DNA from 3 places in the Lysinibacillus pakistanensis genome. Region 3 is predicted to be linked to each of the others. Evidence: a T-box and tRNA genes for the amino acid it is inferred to sense, from the RefSeq annotation. Region 3 holds a T-box; the other regions hold tRNA genes.
What was found. The T-box of region 3 lies ahead of metG (methionine--tRNA ligase). A T-box ahead of a tRNA ligase gene usually reads a tRNA of that ligase, here a tRNA-Met.
Positions count from the first base shown of each region.

Region 1: it has a tRNA-Met gene. The T-box ahead of metG (methionine--tRNA ligase) is inferred to sense a tRNA for this amino acid. The anticodon was not compared.
Region 2: it has a tRNA-Met gene. The T-box ahead of metG (methionine--tRNA ligase) is inferred to sense a tRNA for this amino acid. The anticodon was not compared.

Region 1 is NZ_CP126101.1:4,059,331-4,066,761, reverse strand. Features, by position in the region: gene nadB (L-aspartate oxidase) at 1-463, opposite strand, end outside; gene QNH24_RS20290 (cysteine desulfurase family protein) at 556-1,635, shown strand; rRNA gene rrf (5S ribosomal RNA) at 2,003-2,118, shown strand; tRNA gene QNH24_RS20280 (tRNA-Val) at 2,129-2,204, shown strand; tRNA gene QNH24_RS20275 (tRNA-Thr) at 2,208-2,283, shown strand; tRNA gene QNH24_RS20270 (tRNA-Lys) at 2,288-2,363, shown strand; tRNA gene QNH24_RS20265 (tRNA-Leu) at 2,386-2,470, shown strand; tRNA gene QNH24_RS20260 (tRNA-Gly) at 2,507-2,581, shown strand; tRNA gene QNH24_RS20255 (tRNA-Leu) at 2,587-2,675, shown strand; tRNA gene QNH24_RS20250 (tRNA-Arg) at 2,684-2,760, shown strand; tRNA gene QNH24_RS20245 (tRNA-Pro) at 2,771-2,847, shown strand; tRNA gene QNH24_RS20240 (tRNA-Ala) at 2,865-2,940, shown strand; tRNA gene QNH24_RS20235 (tRNA-Met) at 2,967-3,040, shown strand; tRNA gene QNH24_RS20230 (tRNA-Ile) at 3,048-3,124, shown strand; tRNA gene QNH24_RS20225 (tRNA-Ser) at 3,140-3,232, shown strand; tRNA gene QNH24_RS20220 (tRNA-Met) at 3,279-3,353, shown strand; tRNA gene QNH24_RS20215 (tRNA-Asp) at 3,358-3,433, shown strand; tRNA gene QNH24_RS20210 (tRNA-Phe) at 3,493-3,568, shown strand; tRNA gene QNH24_RS20205 (tRNA-Gly) at 3,574-3,647, shown strand; tRNA gene QNH24_RS20200 (tRNA-Ile) at 3,649-3,725, shown strand; tRNA gene QNH24_RS20195 (tRNA-Asn) at 3,730-3,806, shown strand; tRNA gene QNH24_RS20190 (tRNA-Ser) at 3,817-3,907, shown strand; tRNA gene QNH24_RS20185 (tRNA-Glu) at 3,910-3,981, shown strand; gene QNH24_RS20180 (S-layer homology domain-containing protein) at 4,261-7,041, shown strand; gene QNH24_RS20175 (NAD(P)H-binding protein) at 7,140-7,431, opposite strand, start outside.
Region 2 is NZ_CP126101.1:4,455,167-4,462,597, reverse strand. Features, by position in the region: rRNA gene QNH24_RS22295 (16S ribosomal RNA) at 127-1,678, shown strand; rRNA gene QNH24_RS22290 (23S ribosomal RNA) at 1,895-4,822, shown strand; rRNA gene rrf (5S ribosomal RNA) at 4,938-5,053, shown strand; tRNA gene QNH24_RS22280 (tRNA-Asn) at 5,070-5,146, shown strand; tRNA gene QNH24_RS22275 (tRNA-Ser) at 5,152-5,243, shown strand; tRNA gene QNH24_RS22270 (tRNA-Glu) at 5,271-5,345, shown strand; tRNA gene QNH24_RS22265 (tRNA-Val) at 5,363-5,438, shown strand; tRNA gene QNH24_RS22260 (tRNA-Met) at 5,466-5,540, shown strand; tRNA gene QNH24_RS22255 (tRNA-Asp) at 5,545-5,620, shown strand; tRNA gene QNH24_RS22250 (tRNA-Phe) at 5,634-5,709, shown strand; tRNA gene QNH24_RS22245 (tRNA-Thr) at 5,716-5,791, shown strand; tRNA gene QNH24_RS22240 (tRNA-Tyr) at 5,799-5,882, shown strand; tRNA gene QNH24_RS22235 (tRNA-Trp) at 5,896-5,969, shown strand; tRNA gene QNH24_RS22230 (tRNA-His) at 5,982-6,057, shown strand; tRNA gene QNH24_RS22225 (tRNA-His) at 6,100-6,175, shown strand; tRNA gene QNH24_RS22220 (tRNA-Gln) at 6,185-6,260, shown strand; tRNA gene QNH24_RS22215 (tRNA-Gly) at 6,266-6,340, shown strand; tRNA gene QNH24_RS22210 (tRNA-Cys) at 6,349-6,422, shown strand; tRNA gene QNH24_RS22205 (tRNA-Leu) at 6,470-6,550, shown strand; gene QNH24_RS22200 (hypothetical protein) at 6,719-6,943, shown strand; gene QNH24_RS22195 (MFS transporter) at 7,171-7,431, opposite strand, start outside.
Region 3 is NZ_CP126101.1:4,863,937-4,871,367, reverse strand. Features, by position in the region: gene rsgA (ribosome small subunit-dependent GTPase A) at 1-866, shown strand, start outside; gene QNH24_RS24210 (hypothetical protein) at 929-1,066, shown strand; gene fosM (FosM family fosfomycin resistance protein) at 1,193-1,615, shown strand; gene QNH24_RS24200 (sigma-70 family RNA polymerase sigma factor) at 1,712-2,245, shown strand; gene QNH24_RS24195 (DUF4179 domain-containing protein) at 2,238-3,236, shown strand; gene QNH24_RS24190 (NIF family HAD-type phosphatase) at 3,353-4,000, shown strand; T-box leader at 4,132-4,387, shown strand; gene metG (methionine--tRNA ligase) at 4,454-6,091, shown strand; gene QNH24_RS24180 (2-isopropylmalate synthase) at 6,137-7,431, opposite strand, start outside.

The sequences.
Region 1 (7,431 bases), 800 kb from region 3:
CAAAGGCTGTTTCAAAGCAATTAATATTGATAGTAGGTGGTAGCTGGTTAAGCAAATAATTTATCATTATCTGACCAGTACGATCTCCACCGGCATGTAAAATACGGCGATAACTATGTGCACCCTCTAGGCCTAGAGCTGGAGCCCCATCTGCCTGACGATCAACAGGGAACCCCTCTTTGAGAAAATCACGTATAATTTTGGTGCCATCTTCTATAAGTACTTCTACATTCATTCTTTCATGATGATATTCTCCAGCAGTCAATGTATCAGCAATATGAAATGTTGGATGATCCTCTTGACTTGTAACGGCAGCAATTCCACCTTGAGCACGATAGGAACTACTCATAGTAATAGATGACTTTGTAACAATCTGTACCTGAAAGTGTTCAGCAAGTATCCGCGCTGCTTGAAGGGCCGCGATTCCACTACCAATAATAAGTACATCTGTCTTTACATCCATAGTCATACCTTCTTTACAGTTGTCTTGACACTTATCTTTACATAAAATAAAAAAGAAAACAAGACCTGATAAAATTAGAAAGGAAGATTTAAATGATATATCTGGATTACGCAGCAACATCTCCAATGTCAGCAAATTCCCTTCAAGCATACAGTGAGGTAGCAAAACGTTATTATGGAAATAGTGCAAGCTTACATGATGCAGGGGGGCAAGCTAATTATTTTGTTGAACAGGCAAGAGCCGTTGTAGCAAAATCACTTGGCGTAAATAATGATGGTGTTATTTTTACTGGAAGTGGCACCGAAGGAAATCTCATATCAATTTTATCTTTAGCATTAGCATCAAAAAAAGGGAAGCATATTATTTCATCACAGGCAGAACACACATCCGTACATGCTGCGTTAAATACTTTAGAAAAAATAGGTTTTATAGTGACTAGATTACCTTTACAACAAAATGGTTGTATTCATGTGAGGCAAGTACAGGAAGTGATACGCGAAGATACGGCACTCATAACAATTCAACATGTTAATTCAGAAATAGGCTCTATTCAACCTGTGGAAGAAATTGCAGAGTTAGCCGAAAGGTCTAATATTTACTTACATGTTGATTGTGTACAGTCTTTTTGTAAACTTCCGTTAAAACAGCAAGTGGATGCTATTACCATTTCAGCACATAAAATTGGAGGTCCAAAAGGGTGTGGGGCTGTTTATATAAATCCACAGCTCTGTATTCCTCCATTAACACCTGGTGTGACTCATGAGCGTGGATTAAGAGGAGGGACATTAGATACACCAGCAATTGTTGCCTTTGCCTCTGCTATTGAAAATTATCATTATAATGATCAGTATTTTCATGAACTACGAGAATATTTTAAGAGAAATTTACCAGATACTTGCAGACTAATTGACTGTCAGAGTCAATTGCCCAATATTTGTGGTGTATTGATGAAAAATTTGGAGGGGCAATATGTTATGCTAAAATTAAATGAAGCAGGAATATGTATTTCTACAGGAAGTGCCTGCGATATTCATAGTGAATCTGGGACAAAAGCTATTTTATCAATGGGCTATTCGATGCAAGCAGCACGACAATTTTTTAGGATCTCTTTTGGTCCTACAACGACATTTGAGGAAATTGATCAACTAAAAATGGCACTTTCTACTATTTAATAGATTCAGTAGATAAATATACGCATTAATAAATGTAAAAGATATACTATTCCATTGACTCAATTAGTTGGAAATGAAAAATTCCCACTAATTGGGGTTCTATTTTATGTTCATTTAATATTATTCTCAATACAAATTCTTCCTATTTCATAATTGTATAGTTTGTGTAAAATAATTGTTTTCTTTTTTTTTAACAATTGCTATAATGAATAGCAGAGTGATAATTTCTCTTACATGACAAAAATATCTTTAAAAAGTAATAAATTCTTTTTTTTATAAAAAAGTATTGCACAATGTGAGAAAACGTTATACAATAATTCTTGTCTTGAAGGACAGGTAAAACAACTTCAAAACAAAAATACATAAGTCTAGTGATGATGGCAAAGAGGTCACACCCGTTCCCATACCGAACACGGAAGTTAAGCTCTTTAGCGCCGATGGTAGTTGGGGGCTTCCCCCTGTGATAGTAGGACGTCGCTAGGCATAATACCCAGGAGGATTAGCTCAGCTGGGAGAGCATCTGCCTTACAAGCAGAGGGTCGGCGGTTCGAGCCCGTCATCCTCCACCATATGCCGGTTTAGCTCAGCAGGTAGAGCAACTGACTTGTAATCAGTAGGTCGTGGGTTCGATTCCTATAGCCGGCACCATTTTGAGCCATTAGCTCAGTTGGTAGAGCATCTGACTTTTAATCAGAGGGTCGAAGGTTCGAGTCCTTCATGGCTCACCATTAAGATTACCAACAAATATATGCGGGTGTGGCGGAATTGGCAGACGCACTAGACTTAGGATCTAGCGCCGCAAGGCGTGGGGGTTCGACTCCCTTCACCCGCACCATTTTAGTAAAATTGCCAGATAAAAACTTATGCACATGCGGAAGTAGTTCAGTGGTAGAACACCACCTTGCCAAGGTGGGGGTCGCGAGTTCGAACCTCGTCTTCCGCTCCAAATGTGCCGGGGTGGCGGAACTGGCAGACGCACAGGACTTAAAATCCTGCGGTAGGTGACTACCGTACCGGTTCGATTCCGGTCCTCGGCACCATTTTTAATGCGCCCGTAGCTCAATTGGATAGAGCGTCTGACTACGGATCAGAAGGTTATGGGTTCGACTCCTGTCGGGCGCGCCAAAAGAACGAACGGGAAGTAGCTCAGCTTGGTAGAGCACTTGGTTTGGGACCAAGGGGTCGCAGGTTCGAATCCTGTCTTCCCGACCATTTTCTAAAATTATTATGGGGCCTTAGCTCAGCTGGGAGAGCGCCTGCCTTGCACGCAGGAGGTCAGCGGTTCGATCCCGCTAGGCTCCACCATAATAAATAACCAGTATAAAGATCCTGGCGGCGTAGCTCAGCTGGCTAGAGCGTACGGTTCATACCCGTAAGGTCGGGGGTTCGATCCCCTCTGCCGCCATCTTAAAGGACCTTTAGCTCAGTTGGTTAGAGCAGACGGCTCATAACCGTCCGGTCGCAGGTTCGAGTCCTGCAAGGTCCACCATTTATATATTGTTACGGAGGTATACCCAAGTCTGGCTGAAGGGATCGGTCTTGAAAACCGACAGGCGGGTAACACCGCGCGGGGGTTCGAATCCCTCTACCTCCTCCAGTTTTTAAATAAATGGTGCTTGAGAACTCGAAAAGAATATAATTATCGCGGGGTGGAGCAGTGGTAGCTCGTCGGGCTCATAACCCGAAGGTCGTTGGTTCAAATCCGGCCCCCGCAACCAAAAAGGTCCCGTGGTGTAGCGGTTAACATGCCTGCCTGTCACGCAGGAGATCGCCGGTTCGATCCCGGTCGGGACCGCCATTATTTTTCAAGAGTAGACATGAGAAGCAAAGAATGAGCAAGCTTAGCATGGACAAAAAGGGTCAGTAGCTCAGTTGGTAGAGCATTAGATTGAAGCTCTAAGTGTCGGCGGTTCGATTCCGTCCTGACCCACCATTTATGCGGGTGTAGTTTAATGGTAAAACCTCAGCCTTCCAAGCTGATGTCGTGGGTTCGATTCCCATCACCCGCTCCAAGGGCCTATAGCTCAGCTGGTTAGAGCGCACGCCTGATAAGCGTGAGGTCGATGGTTCGAGTCCATTTAGGCCCACCATTATTCCGAAGTAGCTCAGTTGGTAGTAGCACCTGACTGTTAATCAGGTTGTCGCAGGTTCGAGTCCTGCCTTCGGAGCCATTTTTTATTTGGGGAAGTACTCAAGAGGCTGAAGAGGCGCCCCTGCTAAGGGTGTAGGTCGGGTAACCGGCGCGAGGGTTCAAATCCCTCCTTCTCCGCCATTGGCCCGTTGGTCAAGTGGTTAAGACACCGCCCTTTCACGGCGGTAACACGGGTTCGAATCCCGTACGGGTCATACGAGAAAAAGCAGTAGATGTTAATTTACATCTACTGCTTTTTTATGATTTCTTCGTTTGTTTTTGCTTGATATGTTAAAAGCATAAAAAATCCTTATACATCCTTCGATATAATCTTTCATTCTGAATAAGCTACAAATATACTCGTAGCCGAATTATTTACTGTCATTTAGACAAATATTCCATGGTAAATCTCAATAATATTGGTATATCCTTTGGAATAACTCTAGCTTTCTTTTATAATAGAGGTTGAATAGAATTAGTAGGAGGTTATAAATATGAAGAAAAAGCAAAATAAATGGATTGTGAGCGCGGCATCTACAGCATTGGTTGCAGCAGCTGTTGTTCCTACTGCAAGTGCAGCCTCCTTTACAGATATTGCAAAGAGTGACCATAAAGAGGGGATTTTGGCATTAGCAGATGCAAAGATAGTTGGTGGATATACTGATGGCACATTTAGACCAAATTCTACCCTTACGCAAAGCAATGTTATTAAATTTTTAGGAAAATGGCTAGTATCCGAACACTACCAAGTTCCTGCAGATTACAATAAAAAAGTACGCTTTACGGATATGCAGCCAGCAACTACAAAAGATAAAGAATTACTGCAATATGCAGCGCTTATCTATGATAATGGCATAACCAAAGGTACTAACAACAAGTTAATGCCTTCAGCGAATATTACACGTGAACAAATGGCCTCTTATTTGGTAAAAGCGATTGAGACAGTTTATGATATTGATTTAATTGCAAAGTATAAAGAAGAAAACCATAAATCCTCTATTACGGACTTAAAAAATGCAGCAGTAGAGAATCGTGAAGCTATTATTGCCCTTGAGTATGCAAAGATTACTAATGTCAAAACATTTAATCCTAAAAGCACACTAACACGTGGTCAATTTGCATCCTTTTTACATCGTACTATGACCAATATTAAAGAGATGATAAAAGTTCCTGAGGTGCCATTGCTTATCCAAACAGTGAAAGTAGTAGATGCGACTACACTACAGGTAACGCTAACAGACGGGACAAGCCACAAGGTAACATTAGCAACGCCACTTATTGAAAATGTGGAAACAAAGGTGGATTTTAAAATTAATGATAAATCCTATTCAGCTGTTGTTACATATGAAGTCAATGAACTAAAGGTAATATCAGTGGAGGGAATTAATGGCTCTCAAATTAAAGTTGCTTTTAACCTAGCAATTGATCCACTTTCTGTATTAAAAACGGATGGTAAACTACAGGATAATATTGCGGCTTTCTCTAATGTGGATACATTAAGATCACTATCCATTGTGAAGGCAGAAATTAGTGCTGATAAAAAATCAATCATCTTTACAGTCAATGAGCCATTGAAAGGCACACATCGTTATGTACTTAACAACATTAAATCAGAAAAAGGTCTACTACTTAAACAAGTAGATGCGAATTTTGTCACTGCTGGGGATACGCAACCCCCTACTATTTTGGGAACAACGCAAGGAAACAACTCTTCAATTGTAAAAGTGCAGTTTTCTGAGCCAATGGCAGCATTTCCAAATGAACGCATTCAATTCACGTTACCAAATGGAACAAGGGTGATGAATGTAGTGGGAAGCATTGAGCAAAACGCTACTGAAGCAACCTTTGATTTATCAGCTGCAACAGTGAATGGCGGTTATTTGGCACCTGGTGCAGCTATGCAGATTACATTTGTAGCAGCAACAGATTTAGCAGGAAATATCATTTCACCAAATCCAGCTACTATCTCAGTGAAAAAAGGGGATAGAGATGGTATTCCGCCAGCGCTATCCACTGTCACACAAACGGGTCCAAATACATTCCAGTTATTGTTTTCAGAGGAGATTCAACCACTTTATGTATATGATTTATCCATTAAAAGTGGACAGACTTCATTCACCATCAATAAGGTTGAGAAAGATCCTAAAAATGGTCGTTTAGTCAATGTAACGGTAGATCCAAGAAATATACTTCAGGGAATTACTACTATTGGGACGGCTACTGGTCGCGTAATTACTGATTTATCAGGTGAAACAGCAACCTTCTCAACAGTGTATAATTTTATTAGAGATGATAAAGCGCCTGCTTTAACCCATTCTGAAATTGTTTATGAAGATAATGTAGAATATTTACAATTAACTTTTGATAAGCCTGTACAGTTAGGAGCTTATGCAAAAGCAGCATTTACTGGAAGCTATATGAATAACCATATTTTATATGAACTATCAAGAGGCCCTCAAAGTGATATTCATATTGTAAAAGATCAACCTACGAAATTACGCGTTAAGATAGCAGGATTACTTGGCCCTTATGATGCAAAGGGAGCTCTTTATGATGGTAAATTGACTTTATTTAACGTAACAAATTTATATGGTGTACCTATCAATGAAGTACAAAATGTTAAATTTTCGCGTAATGGTGATTTGAATATTAATAACAATAAACTTTCATTATTGCCGAATAATGGGATTCAAACATCTGCAACAGATAATTCGATTAGAGATAATAATATTGTGTATCTAAATTTCAATTATCCTGTTGATGCAGCACTTGCTCAAAACATTCAAAATTATAGTATTGATAATGCACTGATTGAAAGTGCAATTGTAGAGAGCTCTAATTTAAATCGTATTAAGCTCACGTTGAAAAAGGACTCCAATAACTTTACTGGAGGTCGATATATAACAATTAAAGGTTTAAGAGCTGCGAACTCTATGGAGTCATTCGATGAGGTGCGTACATTAATTACTCTTAATGAAAATATTGCACCAAAGATTCAAACTATTAATGTTAACAATTCACAAACATTAGAGCTTATTTTCAGTGAGCCAGTCAAGAATGGTGGTACTATGGATTTTGATATTCTTGTAAATGGTAATTCAGTAGCAGCTACAACTACTTATACACAAGATAACAGAGTCCTAATTACAATACCTCAAAGTGGGTTTGAATACGGTAGAAATGTGACAATTCTAGCTTCATCTAGAAATACGCTTACAGATTATAGTGGGAATAAGTTGGATTTCACTTCGCAGTCAATTATAGTGCAAAGATAATTTGTTTTTCCCGGCAACTCTACCTAAAGTTGAATACTAAAATGCAGTAGATATCAATTTTATCTACTGCATTTTTTATGAAAAACTTGTGATATTTATTAATGTGAGATAAACGGAGATTTATGTATAAACTGAGGATCGTCTAGATGTTTAATAATAAAGGCTGCTATATCCTGATTTGTAATTTTTATGCCAGGCATATCTGTTTGGCCTACTTTTATAGACTTAGATGTTAAACTATCTTTTACAAAGGGTAATCTAAAAAGTGTCCATTTAATATTTTTATTGTTAGATAAAATTTTCCACTCCAATTTTTTATCTTCCATCATCTTAGGAAAGAGAACTTCAAATAACTTCGCGCCAACACGATTCAACAGGCTTTTCTTGTCT
Region 2 (7,431 bases), 410 kb from region 3:
TGAAAACTGAACAAGCAAAACGTAATCAATAAAGTTTTTAGTAGCTAGCTTTCGCTAGTGAACAAAACAAAAATTTTGGACATCAAAATTGATGCCAGCAAAACAATTTGAGCTAATCAAATTTCTTTTATGGAGAGTTTGATCCTGGCTCAGGACGAACGCTGGCGGCGTGCCTAATACATGCAAGTCGAGCGAACAGAGAAGGAGCTTGCTCCTTTGACGTTAGCGGCGGACGGGTGAGTAACACGTGGGCAACCTACCCTATAGTTTGGGATAACTCCGGGAAACCGGGGCTAATACCGAATAATCTATGTCACCTCATGGTGACATACTGAAAGACGGTTTCGGCTGTCGCTATAGGATGGGCCCGCGGCGCATTAGCTAGTTGGTGAGGTAATGGCTCACCAAGGCGACGATGCGTAGCCGACCTGAGAGGGTGATCGGCCACACTGGGACTGAGACACGGCCCAGACTCCTACGGGAGGCAGCAGTAGGGAATCTTCCACAATGGGCGAAAGCCTGATGGAGCAACGCCGCGTGAGTGAAGAAGGTTTTCGGATCGTAAAACTCTGTTGTAAGGGAAGAACAAGTACAGTAGTAACTGGCTGTACCTTGACGGTACCTTATTAGAAAGCCACGGCTAACTACGTGCCAGCAGCCGCGGTAATACGTAGGTGGCAAGCGTTGTCCGGAATTATTGGGCGTAAAGCGCGCGCAGGCGGTCCTTTAAGTCTGATGTGAAAGCCCACGGCTCAACCGTGGAGGGTCATTGGAAACTGGGGGACTTGAGTGCAGAAGAGGAAAGTGGAATTCCAAGTGTAGCGGTGAAATGCGTAGAGATTTGGAGGAACACCAGTGGCGAAGGCGACTTTCTGGTCTGTAACTGACGCTGAGGCGCGAAAGCGTGGGGAGCAAACAGGATTAGATACCCTGGTAGTCCACGCCGTAAACGATGAGTGCTAAGTGTTAGGGGGTTTCCGCCCCTTAGTGCTGCAGCTAACGCATTAAGCACTCCGCCTGGGGAGTACGGTCGCAAGACTGAAACTCAAAGGAATTGACGGGGGCCCGCACAAGCGGTGGAGCATGTGGTTTAATTCGAAGCAACGCGAAGAACCTTACCAGGTCTTGACATCCCGTTGACCACTGTAGAGATATAGTTTCCCCTTCGGGGGCAACGGTGACAGGTGGTGCATGGTTGTCGTCAGCTCGTGTCGTGAGATGTTGGGTTAAGTCCCGCAACGAGCGCAACCCTTGATCTTAGTTGCCATCATTTAGTTGGGCACTCTAAGGTGACTGCCGGTGATAAACCGGAGGAAGGTGGGGATGACGTCAAATCATCATGCCCCTTATGACCTGGGCTACACACGTGCTACAATGGACGATACAAACGGTTGCCAACTCGCGAGAGGGAGCTAATCCGATAAAGTCGTTCTCAGTTCGGATTGTAGGCTGCAACTCGCCTACATGAAGCCGGAATCGCTAGTAATCGCGGATCAGCATGCCGCGGTGAATACGTTCCCGGGCCTTGTACACACCGCCCGTCACACCACGAGAGTTTGTAACACCCGAAGTCGGTGAGGTAACCTTTTGGAGCCAGCCGCCGAAGGTGGGATAGATGATTGGGGTGAAGTCGTAACAAGGTAGCCGTATCGGAAGGTGCGGCTGGATCACCTCCTTTCTAAGGATATTTTCGGAATACAAACCTTGGGTTTGTAAGATTACGTTTTGCGTTCAGTTTTGAAGGTTCATTCTTCCGAATGAAATACTTTCAAAACTTGTTCTTTGAAAACTGGATAAAACGACATTGAAATTGTAACAAACACATTTATTTTTTAAGTTTTTTATAGGCTTAATAACATTAAAAAGGTTTCGATAGTTTTTATTGGAAGCTGCAGGTTAAGTTATTAAGGGCGCACGGCGAATGCCTTGGCACTAGGAGCCGAAGAAGGACGGCACTAACACCGATATGCTTCGGGGAGCTGTAAGTGAGCTTTGATCCGGAGATTTCCGAATGGGGGAACCCACTACGTTTAATCGCGTAGTATCTTGACGTGAATACATAGCGTCTTGAAGGCAGACCCAGGGAACTGAAACATCTAAGTACCTGGAGGAAGAGAAAGAAAAATCGATTCCCTGAGTAGCGGCGAGCGAAACGGGAAGAGCCCAAACCAAGAGGCTTGCCTCTTGGGGTTGTAGGACACTCTATACGGAGTTACAAAAGAGCGAGTTAGATGAAGCGACTTGGAAAGGTCCGCCAGAGCAGGTAAAAGCCCTGTAGTCGAAAGTTCGTTCTCTCCAGAGTGGATCCTGAGTACGGCGGAACACGTGAAATTCCGTCGGAATCCGGGAGGACCATCTCCCAAGGCTAAATACTACCTAGTGACCGATAGTGAACCAGTACCGTGAGGGAAAGGTGAAAAGCACCCCGGGAGGGGAGTGAAAGAGATCCTGAAACCGTGTGCCTACAAGTAGTTAGAGCCCGTTAATGGGTGATAGCGTGCCTTTTGTAGAATGAACCGGCGAGTTACGATTACGTGCGAGGTTAAGCTTTAGAAGGCGGAGCCGCAGCGAAAGCGAGTCTGAATAGGGCGAAATAGTACGTGGTCGTAGACCCGAAACCAGGTGATCTACCCATGTCCAGGGTGAAGGTAAGGTAACACTTACTGGAGGCCCGAACCCACGCACGTTGAAAAGTGCGGGGATGAGGTGTGGGTAGCGGAGAAATTCCAATCGAACTTGGAGATAGCTGGTTCTCTCCGAAATAGCTTTAGGGCTAGCCTCGTGATGAGAATACTGGAGGTAGAGCACTGTTTGGACTAGGGGGCCATCCCGGTTTACCGAATTCAGACAAACTCCGAATGCCAGATATTTATACACGGGAGTCAGACTGCGAGTGATAAGATCCGTAGTCAAAAGGGAAACAGCCCAGACCACCAGCTAAGGTCCCAAAGTAATCGTTAAGTGGAAAAGGATGTGGCGTTGCACAGACAACCAGGATGTTGGCTTAGAAGCAGCCATCATTTAAAGAGTGCGTAATAGCTCACTGGTCGAGTGACGCTGCGCCGAAAATGTATCGGGGCTAAACGATTCACCGAAGCTGTGGATTGACATCTACGATGTCAGTGGTAGGAGAGCGTTCTAAGTGCGTTGAAGTCAGACCGGAAGGACTGGTGGAGCGCTTAGAAGTGAGAATGCCGGTATGAGTAGCGAAAGACGGGTGAGAATCCCGTCCACCGTATGACTAAGGTTTCCTGAGGAAGGCTCGTCCGCTCAGGGTTAGTCGGGACCTAAGCCGAGGCCGATAGGCGTAGGCGATGGACAACAGGTTGATATTCCTGTACCACCTCCTCACCGTTTGAGAAATGGGGGGACGCAGTAGGATAGGGTAAGCGCGCCGTTGGTTGTGCGCGTCCAAGCAGTAAGGCGTGTGTGTAGGCAAATCCGCACACTGTAACGTTGAGCTGTGATGGCGAGTCCGTATGGACGAAGTTCCTGATTTCACACTGCCAAGAAAAGCCTCTATCGAGGTGAGAGGTGCCCGTACCGCAAACCGACACAGGTAGTCGAGGAGAGAATCCTAAGGTGTGCGAGAGAACTCTCGTTAAGGAACTCGGCAAAATGACCCCGTAACTTCGGGAGAAGGGGTGCTCTTGAGCGTGCAAGCGCATGAGAGCCGCAGTGAATAGGCCCAGGCGACTGTTTAGCAAAAACACAGGTCTCTGCAAAACCGTAAGGTGACGTATAGGGGCTGACGCCTGCCCGGTGCTGGAAGGTTAAGAGGAGTGGTTAGCGCAAGCGAAGCTGCGAATTGAAGCCCCAGTAAACGGCGGCCGTAACTATAACGGTCCTAAGGTAGCGAAATTCCTTGTCGGGTAAGTTCCGACCCGCACGAAAGGCGTAACGATCTGGGCACTGTCTCAACGAGAGACTCGGTGAAATTATAGTACCTGTGAAGATGCAGGTTACCCGCGACAGGACGGAAAGACCCCGTGGAGCTTTACTGTAGCCTGATATTGAATTTTGGTACAACTTGTACAGGATAGGTAGGAGCCAGAGATCTCGGAGCGCCAGCTTCGAAGGAGGCGTCGGTGGGATACTACCCTGGTTGTATTGAAATTCTAACCCATGCCCCTTAGCGGGGCAGGAGACAGTGTCAGGCGGACAGTTTGACTGGGGCGGTCGCCTCCTAAAAGGTAACGGAGGCGCCCAAAGGTTCCCTCAGAATGGTTGGAAATCATTCGTAGAGTGTAAAGGCACAAGGGAGCTTGACTGCGAGACCTACAAGTCGAGCAGGGTCGAAAGACGGGCTTAGTGATCCGGTGGTTCCGCATGGAAGGGCCATCGCTCAACGGATAAAAGCTACCCCGGGGATAACAGGCTTATCTCCCCCAAGAGTCCACATCGACGGGGAGGTTTGGCACCTCGATGTCGGCTCATCGCATCCTGGGGCTGTAGTCGGTCCCAAGGGTTGGGCTGTTCGCCCATTAAAGCGGTACGCGAGCTGGGTTCAGAACGTCGTGAGACAGTTCGGTCCCTATCCGTCGTGGGCGTAGGAAATTTGAGAGGAGCTGTCCTTAGTACGAGAGGACCGGGATGGACACACCGCTGGTGTACCAGTTGTCTTGCCAAAGGCATCGCTGGGTAGCTATGTGTGGACGGGATAAGTGCTGAAAGCATCTAAGCATGAAGCCCCCCTCAAGATGAGATTTCCCATTACGCAAGTAAGTAAGATCCCTCAAAGACGATGAGGTAGATAGGTTCGAGGTGGAAGTGTGGTGACACATGGAGCTGACGAATACTAATCGATCGAGGACTTAACCAAAAAAGTTTGAAGCATTCAATGCGCCGTTTATCCAGTTTTGAAAGAATAAAAACTATTTATAAGATACTTGTCATTATGATAAAATATGTTATAATAGGTATTGTCTTTCAAATAGTCTAGTAATGATGGCAAAGAGGTCACACCCGTTCCCATACCGAACACGGAAGTTAAGCTCTTTAGCGCCGATGGTAGTTGGGGGCTTCCCCCTGTGAGAGTAGGACGTTGCTAGGCTATATACTAAAATTATTCCGAAGTAGCTCAGTTGGTAGTAGCACCTGACTGTTAATCAGGTTGTCGCAGGTTCGAGTCCTGCCTTCGGAGCCATTCTTGGAGAGTTGTCCGAGTGGCCGAAGGAGCACGATTGGAAATCGTGTAGGCGGTTAACACTGTCTCAAGGGTTCAAATCCCTTACTCTCCGCCAGCACTTTACGATTTTATTCCAAACGAAGGCCCCTTGGTCAAGTGGTTAAGACACCGCCCTTTCACGGCGGTAACACGGGTTCGAATCCCGTAGGGGTCACCATGTTAATACCCAGAAACGGAGGATTAGCTCAGCTGGGAGAGCATCTGCCTTACAAGCAGAGGGTCGGCGGTTCGAGCCCGTCATCCTCCACCATTAAATTTATAAATAGTATATTATTATCGCGGGGTGGAGCAGTGGTAGCTCGTCGGGCTCATAACCCGAAGGTCGTTGGTTCAAATCCGGCCCCCGCAACCAAAATGGTCCCGTGGTGTAGCGGTTAACATGCCTGCCTGTCACGCAGGAGATCGCCGGTTCGATCCCGGTCGGGACCGCCATTTTTAAAAATATGGGTCAGTAGCTCAGTTGGTAGAGCATTAGATTGAAGCTCTAAGTGTCGGCGGTTCGATTCCGTCCTGACCCACCATATTTTGCCGGTTTAGCTCAGCAGGTAGAGCAACTGACTTGTAATCAGTAGGTCGTGGGTTCGATTCCTATAGCCGGCACCATTTTCCCGGAGGGGTAGCGAAGTGGCTAAACGCGGCGGACTGTAAATCCGCTCCTTAGGGTTCGGCGGTTCGAATCCGTCCCCCTCCACCAGTTTTATTGTAATAGGGGCATAGTTCAACGGTAGAATAGAGGTCTCCAAAACCTTTGGTGTGGGTTCGATTCCTACTGCCCCTGCCAATTAATTTTATGGCGATTGTGGCGAAGTGGTTAACGCACCGGATTGTGGTTCCGGCATTCGTGGGTTCGATTCCCATCAGTCGCCCCATTTTCTATAAAATTAATAAAAATCCAATAAAATATAATTATGGCGATTGTGGCGAAGTGGTTAACGCACCGGATTGTGGTTCCGGCATTCGTGGGTTCGATTCCCATCAGTCGCCCCATAAAAATTTTGGGGTATAGCCAAGTGGTAAGGCAACGGATTTTGATTCCGTCATTCCCTAGGTTCGAATCCTAGTACCCCAGCCATTTTTGCGGAAGTAGTTCAGTGGTAGAACACCACCTTGCCAAGGTGGGGGTCGCGAGTTCGAACCTCGTCTTCCGCTCCAAATATGATGGCGGCATAGCCAAGTGGTAAGGCACGGGTCTGCAACACCCTTATCACCGGTTCAAATCCGGTTGCCGCCTCCATATTATTTTTGTTAATCGGTGTATCCGATTTTTTTTATCTCCATTATGCCGGTGTGGCGGAATTGGCAGACGCGCACGACTCAAAATCGTGTTCCTTTGGAGTGTCGGTTCGACCCCGACCACCGGTATCTTTAGATTAATTATTAAAAAAGTTAAGAAAGCTCATAAACCTTGATATGATAGGGTTTATGAGCTTTTTATATTTCCTTAGAAAACGATAAGAATTGGTTTTGTTTTATACAAGCTGTTATCCAAAAAGGGTTTTATGAGTAGAATTCTTTTAAAGGGGGATGAAGATGGAGTTTAAGGATTATTTGATGCAGGAGTATAACATTAGCGAAAGTTCTGCAAAGGACTATGTAGGGCGTTTTAACGGTATTATCAATAGAGGGTTGTATAATGGAGAAGATAAAATGACTAACACTCTAAAAAAAGCTATTGAAAAAGAATTTCCAAATTCAAAAAATCATTATTTCCTTACACTTGAAAGATATATTAAATATAAAAAAAGAATAAACTAAAAGCTCAGGTTAGCTTATGACGAAATAGTTGTACTTATGCAATATGAGATGTTAATCACTACTCATTATACATTTCTGTAAAGGTTTCGAATGCTTCAACTTTCGGAGTAGAAATAAAAAAATATTAGTTTGATTTGAATAAGAAAAAAGCGTTTTTGGAAGATAGTAATTCCAATTCGCTTTTTTTGTTTAAGTAATGATAAAGGTTCTTTAAAACTATCTTAGAATTACTTCTTCTCTGTGGCAAAATAAAAAACAGAAAATATAGGGAAAATTATTCCAGGCCATAATGCAGTACTCCATCCTCCAATCGCATAGGTCCATCCCCCGATTGCTGACCCGATTGCACCACCAAAAAAGAAAATTGCCATGAATAGTCCATTAAGACGACTACGAACTTCGGGGTTCAACGAGAAAAGCGCACGTTGGCTAAGCACAAGATTTGCGGATACCCCAGCATCTAACAATAGGGATGAAACTACTAGAAC
Region 3 (7,431 bases):
CAGTGGGCGATTGGGTACTAGTAGAAAAAATGCCTGGTGAAGAAAAGGCTATTATTCATCAACTATTTAAACGAAAATCAGTTTTTTCACGCAAGGTGGCGGGGCAGGAAATACAGGAACAGATTGTAGCATCCAATGTAGATATTGTGCTGCTTGTTATGAGCTTAAATGCAGATTTTAATATTCGACGTTTAGAGCGTTATTTAATAGCAGCTTGGGATTCAGGGGCAAAACCGATTATTGTACTAACAAAGGCTGATTTATGTGCTAATGTTTCAGATAAGGTAAGAGATGTTGAATCTGTAGCGTTTGGAGTAGATATTTTTGTAACAAGTGCCTATTCAGGTGAAGGGTTAATGGATATTCGTGCATTATTTACAGATGGTGTGACAGGAGCATTGCTTGGTTCTTCAGGTGCAGGAAAATCTACACTGACAAATATGCTGAGTGGCGAAGAGCTCATGAAAGTATCTGACATTCGTGATGATGATGCTAAAGGGCGCCATACGACAACACATCGCGAGTTAGTGGTACTACCTGAAGGTGGGTGTTTAATTGATACGCCAGGAATGCGTGAACTTCAATTATGGGATCAAGGAGATAGTCTTGCTTCTAGTTTTCAGGACATAGAACAGCTTTCAGCGGTTTGTCATTATCGAGATTGTACACATCAAAAGGAACCACATTGTGCTGTACAGCAGGCAATAGCAGATGGGGAGCTTGAGGAATCTCGACTTCAAAGCTACTTTAAATTGCAAAAGGAGCTGGCCTTTATAGAGCGCAAGACAAATACACAGGCAAGGCTTAATGAGCAACGAAAATGGAAGCAAATTGCGAAGGGATTAAAAAAGGGAAAAAAGAAATGAGTTTTGAGGAACACAGATAGTTTTTGAGGTATCTGTGTTCTGCTTTTTAGGAGGGAATAAGGTTGGGTAAGAAGAAATGGATTCGAGGGACAGTCATCATTACCATTATTGGTACAGTATTATTTGGACGTGCAAAAAAAGTCACTGCTGGCAAAACGCTTTTCGATTCAAAGGGTGCAAAGTATGTTTTCCGGTTATAGGTGCTGAAGCAGGTAAGGTGATAGCAAAGGCTTAGAAAGAAAACTGCATACAACTGATGAGGAGAGTATCGTACATATTTGCCATTGTGCAAAACTTTTTGTTAACCATGGAGGGGCGGTTAAGATATGACTATACAGGGTATTAATCACTTATTATTTTCTGTGTCGAATTTAGAACAATCAATCGCGTTCTATGAAACTATTTTCGATGCTAAGTTATTAGTTAAAGGAAAAAGCACTGCCTATTTTGATTTAAATGGGCTATGGCTTGCTCTGAATGTAGAAAAAGATATACCACGTCGGGAAATACATCAATCCTATACACATATAGCCTTCACTATTGATGAGGCTGATTTTGAAAAAATGTATGAAAAGCTTGTCAACAATCACGTGAATATTTTACAGGGAAGAGAACGAGATGTCAGAGACAAAAAGTCAATTTATTTCATAGATCCAGACGGTCATAAATTCGAATTTCATACAGGAACATTACAGGATCGGTTGAACTACTATAAGATGGAAAAGCTACATATGGAATTTTTTGATTAAATGGATGTCCTTCTGTAAGAAGAGGGCATCTATTTTTTTTGCAACGTTTTCCCTTCCTCAAACGACTTTAAAGTATAGCCAGAAGGAGGAGATTGGGTGGATATAGAAAAATTGGTTAAGAGCGCAAAAAGGGGGAATGATGAAGCATTTGAGCAGTTGCTTGCTTTCATGCGTGAGAAATTATATCGTACTGCCTACTCGTATGTTCGAAATGAGCAGGATGCGCTTGATATTTATCAAGAGTCTATTTATAAAGCCTATACAACATTGAAAACTTTAAAGAATCCAAATAGTTTTCCAGGGTGGATAATGAAGATTGTTGTTTATAAATCTATTGATTTTATTAGAAAAGATGCAAGAAAATTTACTTCCGGAGATGAGGCGTTTTTTGCAGAGATAGCTGGAAATCAAAGTATGGAAAATATCGCATATTCATTAGATGTAAAAGAGGCTATTGATACTTTAGATGCCAAATATAAAACAATTATGTCGCTACGCTTTTATCATGATTTCACTGTCAAAGAGATTGCAAAAATGCTGGGATGTCCCGAAGGAACAGTGAAATCCTATATTAACAGGGCTAAGAAAGAATTAAAACCAGTCTTAAGGGAGGGTTACTTGTATGAGTAAGGAAATTAATCGTATCGATATTCCACTTGATCAATTGATGATGAGAGAGCAGGCGGCAATAAGAGCAGCAAAAAGGAAGAAGCTGAAAAGTAGAATTTTAAAACCTCTCCTTGTTGCCTGTGGATTGTGTATAACACTACTAGGTTCGGGATTTTTCTCTCCCGCAATTGCGACTGCATTAGCCAATGTGCCTTATATAGGAATCATTTATGCTGAATTTGGGGATATTGCAGCTAAAAAGATTGAACAAGAACAATTGATGACAAAAATAGGTAAAGAGGATACGCACGGGGGCCTTACAATGTCTGTTAAAGAAGCGGTATATGATGGGAATAGATTACTAGTTACAGTCGCATATACAGGGCGGAATGGTGTTTCTTTAGAAGAAGAGGTTGTAGGAACTAATACGCTAACTATCAATGGGGAACCAATAGATGTTGCTATGGGTTCTACAGGTCAAGATGATATTGATAGGAACACAATTATTGAACATCATGAATTAACATTATCCAATACAGATATATATGGGGATAAAATTGAAGTTGCATTAGATGGCAGCAATTTATTTGGCTACAAAGGTAATTGGCATGTGGACTTTACACTTGAAAAATTAATGGAAGAAGTTATTAGCTACTATCCAAAAGTAAAATCTAGTACTAACGATGGTTTATATAAATTAAATGTTGCAAAGGTATCATTTACACCACTATTGACACGTATAGATGTCCTAGTAGATTATCCAAAAGAGTTAGATAGAAATGATCAATGGCCATTTTTTGAGTTTGAGGTTACAGATAGTGAAGGGAAGCTATACAATAGGGCGAATATGCAAATGGGGGCAACCAAGGATTATGGACATCATATTATTCTAGTGCTACCACCTATGGAGAAAATGCCAAAATCATTTACACTTAAACCTGGTAAGACGAATGAGCAAGGTTATTGGCAAGAAATAAAAGAATTAGAAATGATCGTACCCCTAGAGCCTTAAAAAAATGATCCTCCTTTAGTATTTAGGGAACTAGAGGGGGATTATATTTATGTATAATATTAAAGCGAAACAATAAAGAGGAGAAAACGTTCATAATAGTATAGGGGGGTGGCTTTATGACAAAAGCTATTATTTTTGATATGGATGGAACCTTATTTCAAACCAATCTAATTTTAGAGCCTGCACTTGCTGCGACGTTTGATGTGCTACGAGATAAGGGACTTTGGCAGGAGGATACACCAATCGAAGAATATCGAGAAATTATGGGAGTGCCACTACCTGTTGTTTGGGAAACACTATGTCCAATGCACTCTATAGCAATACGTGAAGAGAGCAATTCATTATTCCATGTTAAGTTGATTGAGCAAATACGGAATGGTAAGGGCGCATTATATCCAAATGCAGAGCAAACACTTGCTGCTTTGGCAGAGCACTATAAGCTATACATTGCCAGCAATGGACAGAAGGAGTACTTACAAGCAATAGTGGATACCTATCAATTGGAGCGTTTTATCAAAGGTACATACAGCATTCAGTCTATTGCAAGTGGTCATAAATCAGATTTAGTAAGAAAAGTGATTGTAGAAAATGGCATTCAACAAGGAGCCGTTATCGGTGATCGTTCTTCTGATATTCAGGCTGCCCATGATAATCAGCTTCTCTCAATCGGGGTACGTTTTGATTTCGCACAGGAAACAGAGCTACAAAGGGCGGATATTGTCATTGATGACCTAAAAGATTTATTACAAGTTCAATTGGCTTAAGCTTTAATTTTTTATCGCCCAATATTTTTATCTTATCGAGAAAAACATACGATTTACCGAAAGCTTTTAATCATTTATCGACAAAGATTGCATTTCAGGCGAAGAAAGCGTAAAATGGTGCCAACCTAATAGAAAAAGCGTTGAGAAGGAAAAGTAAATTGGATCAACATTTTATAGAGAGCCTCTGTTGGTGGAAATGAGGTAAATGAACCCTTTTGAAAATGACCTTTGAGCCTCGTACCGAAAGCATTAAGCAAGTAGATTACGACGAGATAGGCACTCGTTACAACAGCAACAGTATCTCTCATAGATAGACGTACTGATAGAGGCAAATAGTGTGAGCTATTTGTAAATATAGGTGGTAACACGGGTATACTCGTCCTAATCAGTTTTGATTAGGGCGATTTTTTTATCCATTTTTATCTTCATTCAGCAGCGAGGGGAGCAATTAGAATGACAATTGTTATTGGAGGCGCTTGGCCATATGCAAATGGTTCTTTGCATTTAGGGCATGTTGCTGCATTATTACCAGGTGATATTTTGGCTAGATATTACCGACAAAAGGGGGAAAGGGTTTTATATGTGTCAGGAAGTGATTGTAATGGCACACCAATCTCTATTCGCGCCGCACAAGAGAACACAACTACTGAGGCTATCGCTAATCATTATCATGAGGAATTTACTCGATGCTTTAATGATTTAGGATTTACCTATGATTTGTATACCCGTACAGATGCAAAGCATCATCATGACTCTGTACAGGCTATTTTTTTACAACTACTTGCGAATAATTTTTTATATAAAAAGAAAATTGAGCAGGCTTATTGTGAAACAGATAAACAGTTTTTGCCGGACCGGTTTGTAGAGGGAGTTTGTCCAAACTGTGGTGCAAAGGCACGTGGTGATCAGTGCGATAATTGTTCCACAATTTTAGATCCACTCGATTTAATCGATAAACGCTGTAAAATTTGCGGCAATGAGCCAATTATTAGAGAAACGGAGCATTTTTATTTTGCCTTTAGTCAATTTCAAGGAAGATTGGACACATATCTAGCACAAGCAAAGATCGAAAAACGCTGGCGTGATAATGCACTGGGATTAACAGAGCGCTACTTGGCAGAAGGAGTACCAGACCGTGCAGTAACGAGAGATTTACCAAATGGTATTGATGTTCCGATTCCAGGCTTTGAAGGTAAAAAAATATATGTATGGATTGAAGCGGTTGCAGGTTATTTAACTGCAAGCATCGAATGGGCAAAGCAGCATCAAATAGCTATTGAGGATTTATGGAATGAAGAGACAATTTCGTATTATGTACATGGTAAGGATAATATCCCATTCCATACCGTTATTTGGCCAGCCATTTTAATGGGAATAGGGGCAAAGGCATTACCAACACATATTGTATCGAACGAATATTTGACACTAGAAAAGCGAAAATTATCAACCAGTCAAAATTGGGCGGTATGGGTGCCATATATTTTAAGTCGATATGATGCAGACTCGATTCGTTATTTTTTAACAATGAATGCGCCAGAAAATCGTGATACAGATTTCTCCTGGCGAGAATTTATTTATAGCCATAATGGGGAGTTACTTGGGGCATATGGCAATTTTGTTAATCGTACATTGAAGTTTATTGAAAAATCCTTTGAGGGACAGGTGCCACAAGCTGAGATAGATGGTAACATGCGTAAGCACACGATTCAATTGTTTAATGTGGTGGAGAATCTTATTGAGGCTGGGCATTTCAAACAAGCTTTAGAGGCTATTTTCGAATATATTCGTGCAGCCAATCGCTATTTTGATGAGCAACAGCCATGGCTTCAGGTGAAAGAGAATGTAGAAGCAGGAAATCAAACACTGGCAACATGTGTCTATATGATTGCGAATCTTGGACAGCTACTACATCCATTTTTACCATTTTCGGCTGAAAAGGTAAGAAAAATGTTAGGCATAGATGAGCTAATGTGGCATGAGCAGGTAGAGCTTCCAGCATTCATTAGCGAAGTGGCACCATTGTTTGAACGTCTTGATGTTGAGCTAATAGAAGAAGAATTTCAAAAGCTAGTGAAGGATAGCAATAAATAATACAAAAGCAGTATGACAGAAATCTTGTCATACTGCTTTTAGCCATTAGTTCATCACTGGCGTTAATTTAGCTACAACAACACTGTTGATAGCATTAATGTATGCCAGTGCACTTGCTTTTAATATATCTGTATCTGCGGCTTTGGCAATATATTTTTCACCCTCGTGTTCGATTGTGATTTTTACTTTTCCAAGTGCCTCTTTCCCGCGAGATACACTGTTGATATTATATTCTACAAGCTTTACATCAATATTTGTAATTTCTGCAATAGCTGAATATAGAGCATCAATTGGACCTGAACCTACTGCGCTCGCTTTAAATACTTCGCCACCTTTACGAATCTTCACACTTGCAGAAGGGAAATTTGCATTGCTGACGACTTGTAAATCGTCAAAATCAAAGAATTGCTCGCTATAATGAGTGGCATTCGCATTGTTTGCATCATGTTTTTCATAGTAGCTCTCAACAATTACATATAAATCGTGATCATAGACTTCTTTCTTCGCATCCGCAAGCTTTAAGAAGCCTTCGAAGATTCCTTCAAATTCATCCGTGGAAAGATTAGAGAAACCAAGCTTCTCAAGGGCATTTTTCACCGCATGACGCCCAGAACGAGCTGTAAGGACTAATTCCATATCATCAAGACCCACATCTTCTGGATGGACAATTTCGTAAGCATCTCGAGATTTTAACAAGCCGTCTTGGTGAATACCAGATGAATGAGCAAAGGCATTGTCCCCAGTAATCGCTTTGTTCACTTGTACGTCTAAGCCCATAAAGCTGGAAACAAGACGAGATGTATTCATAATTTCTTTCGTGTTAATACGCGTTTCAGCATTGTAAACAGCGCTGCGTGTTTTTAGTGCCATAACAACTTCTTCTAATGCAGCATTACCAGCACGTTCACCGATACCATTAATTGTACATTCTACTTTATCTGCACCATTTTTAATGGCTGCAAGTGTATTAGCCGTTGCCATCCCAAGATCATTATGACAATGTACACTTAGTAAAACGCTGTCGTCTACGTTTTTCATACGGTCATTTAATTTATAAATCATTGCACCAAATTCTTCGGGCTCTGCAAAGCCAACTGTGTCTGGTACATTAATCATTGTTGCACCAGCCTTCATGACAGCCTCAATTGTTTTCCAAAGATACTCGAAATCTGAGCGAGAAGCGTCTTCTGTTGAATATTGAACTTGTGGTAGTAGGGTTTTTGCATATTTGACAGCATCCACACCAATTTGTAGAATTTGATCCTTAGATTTGCTGAATTTTTTCTCAACATGAATATCTGAAGTCCCAAGCACCATATGAATCATTGGGTTTTCGGCAT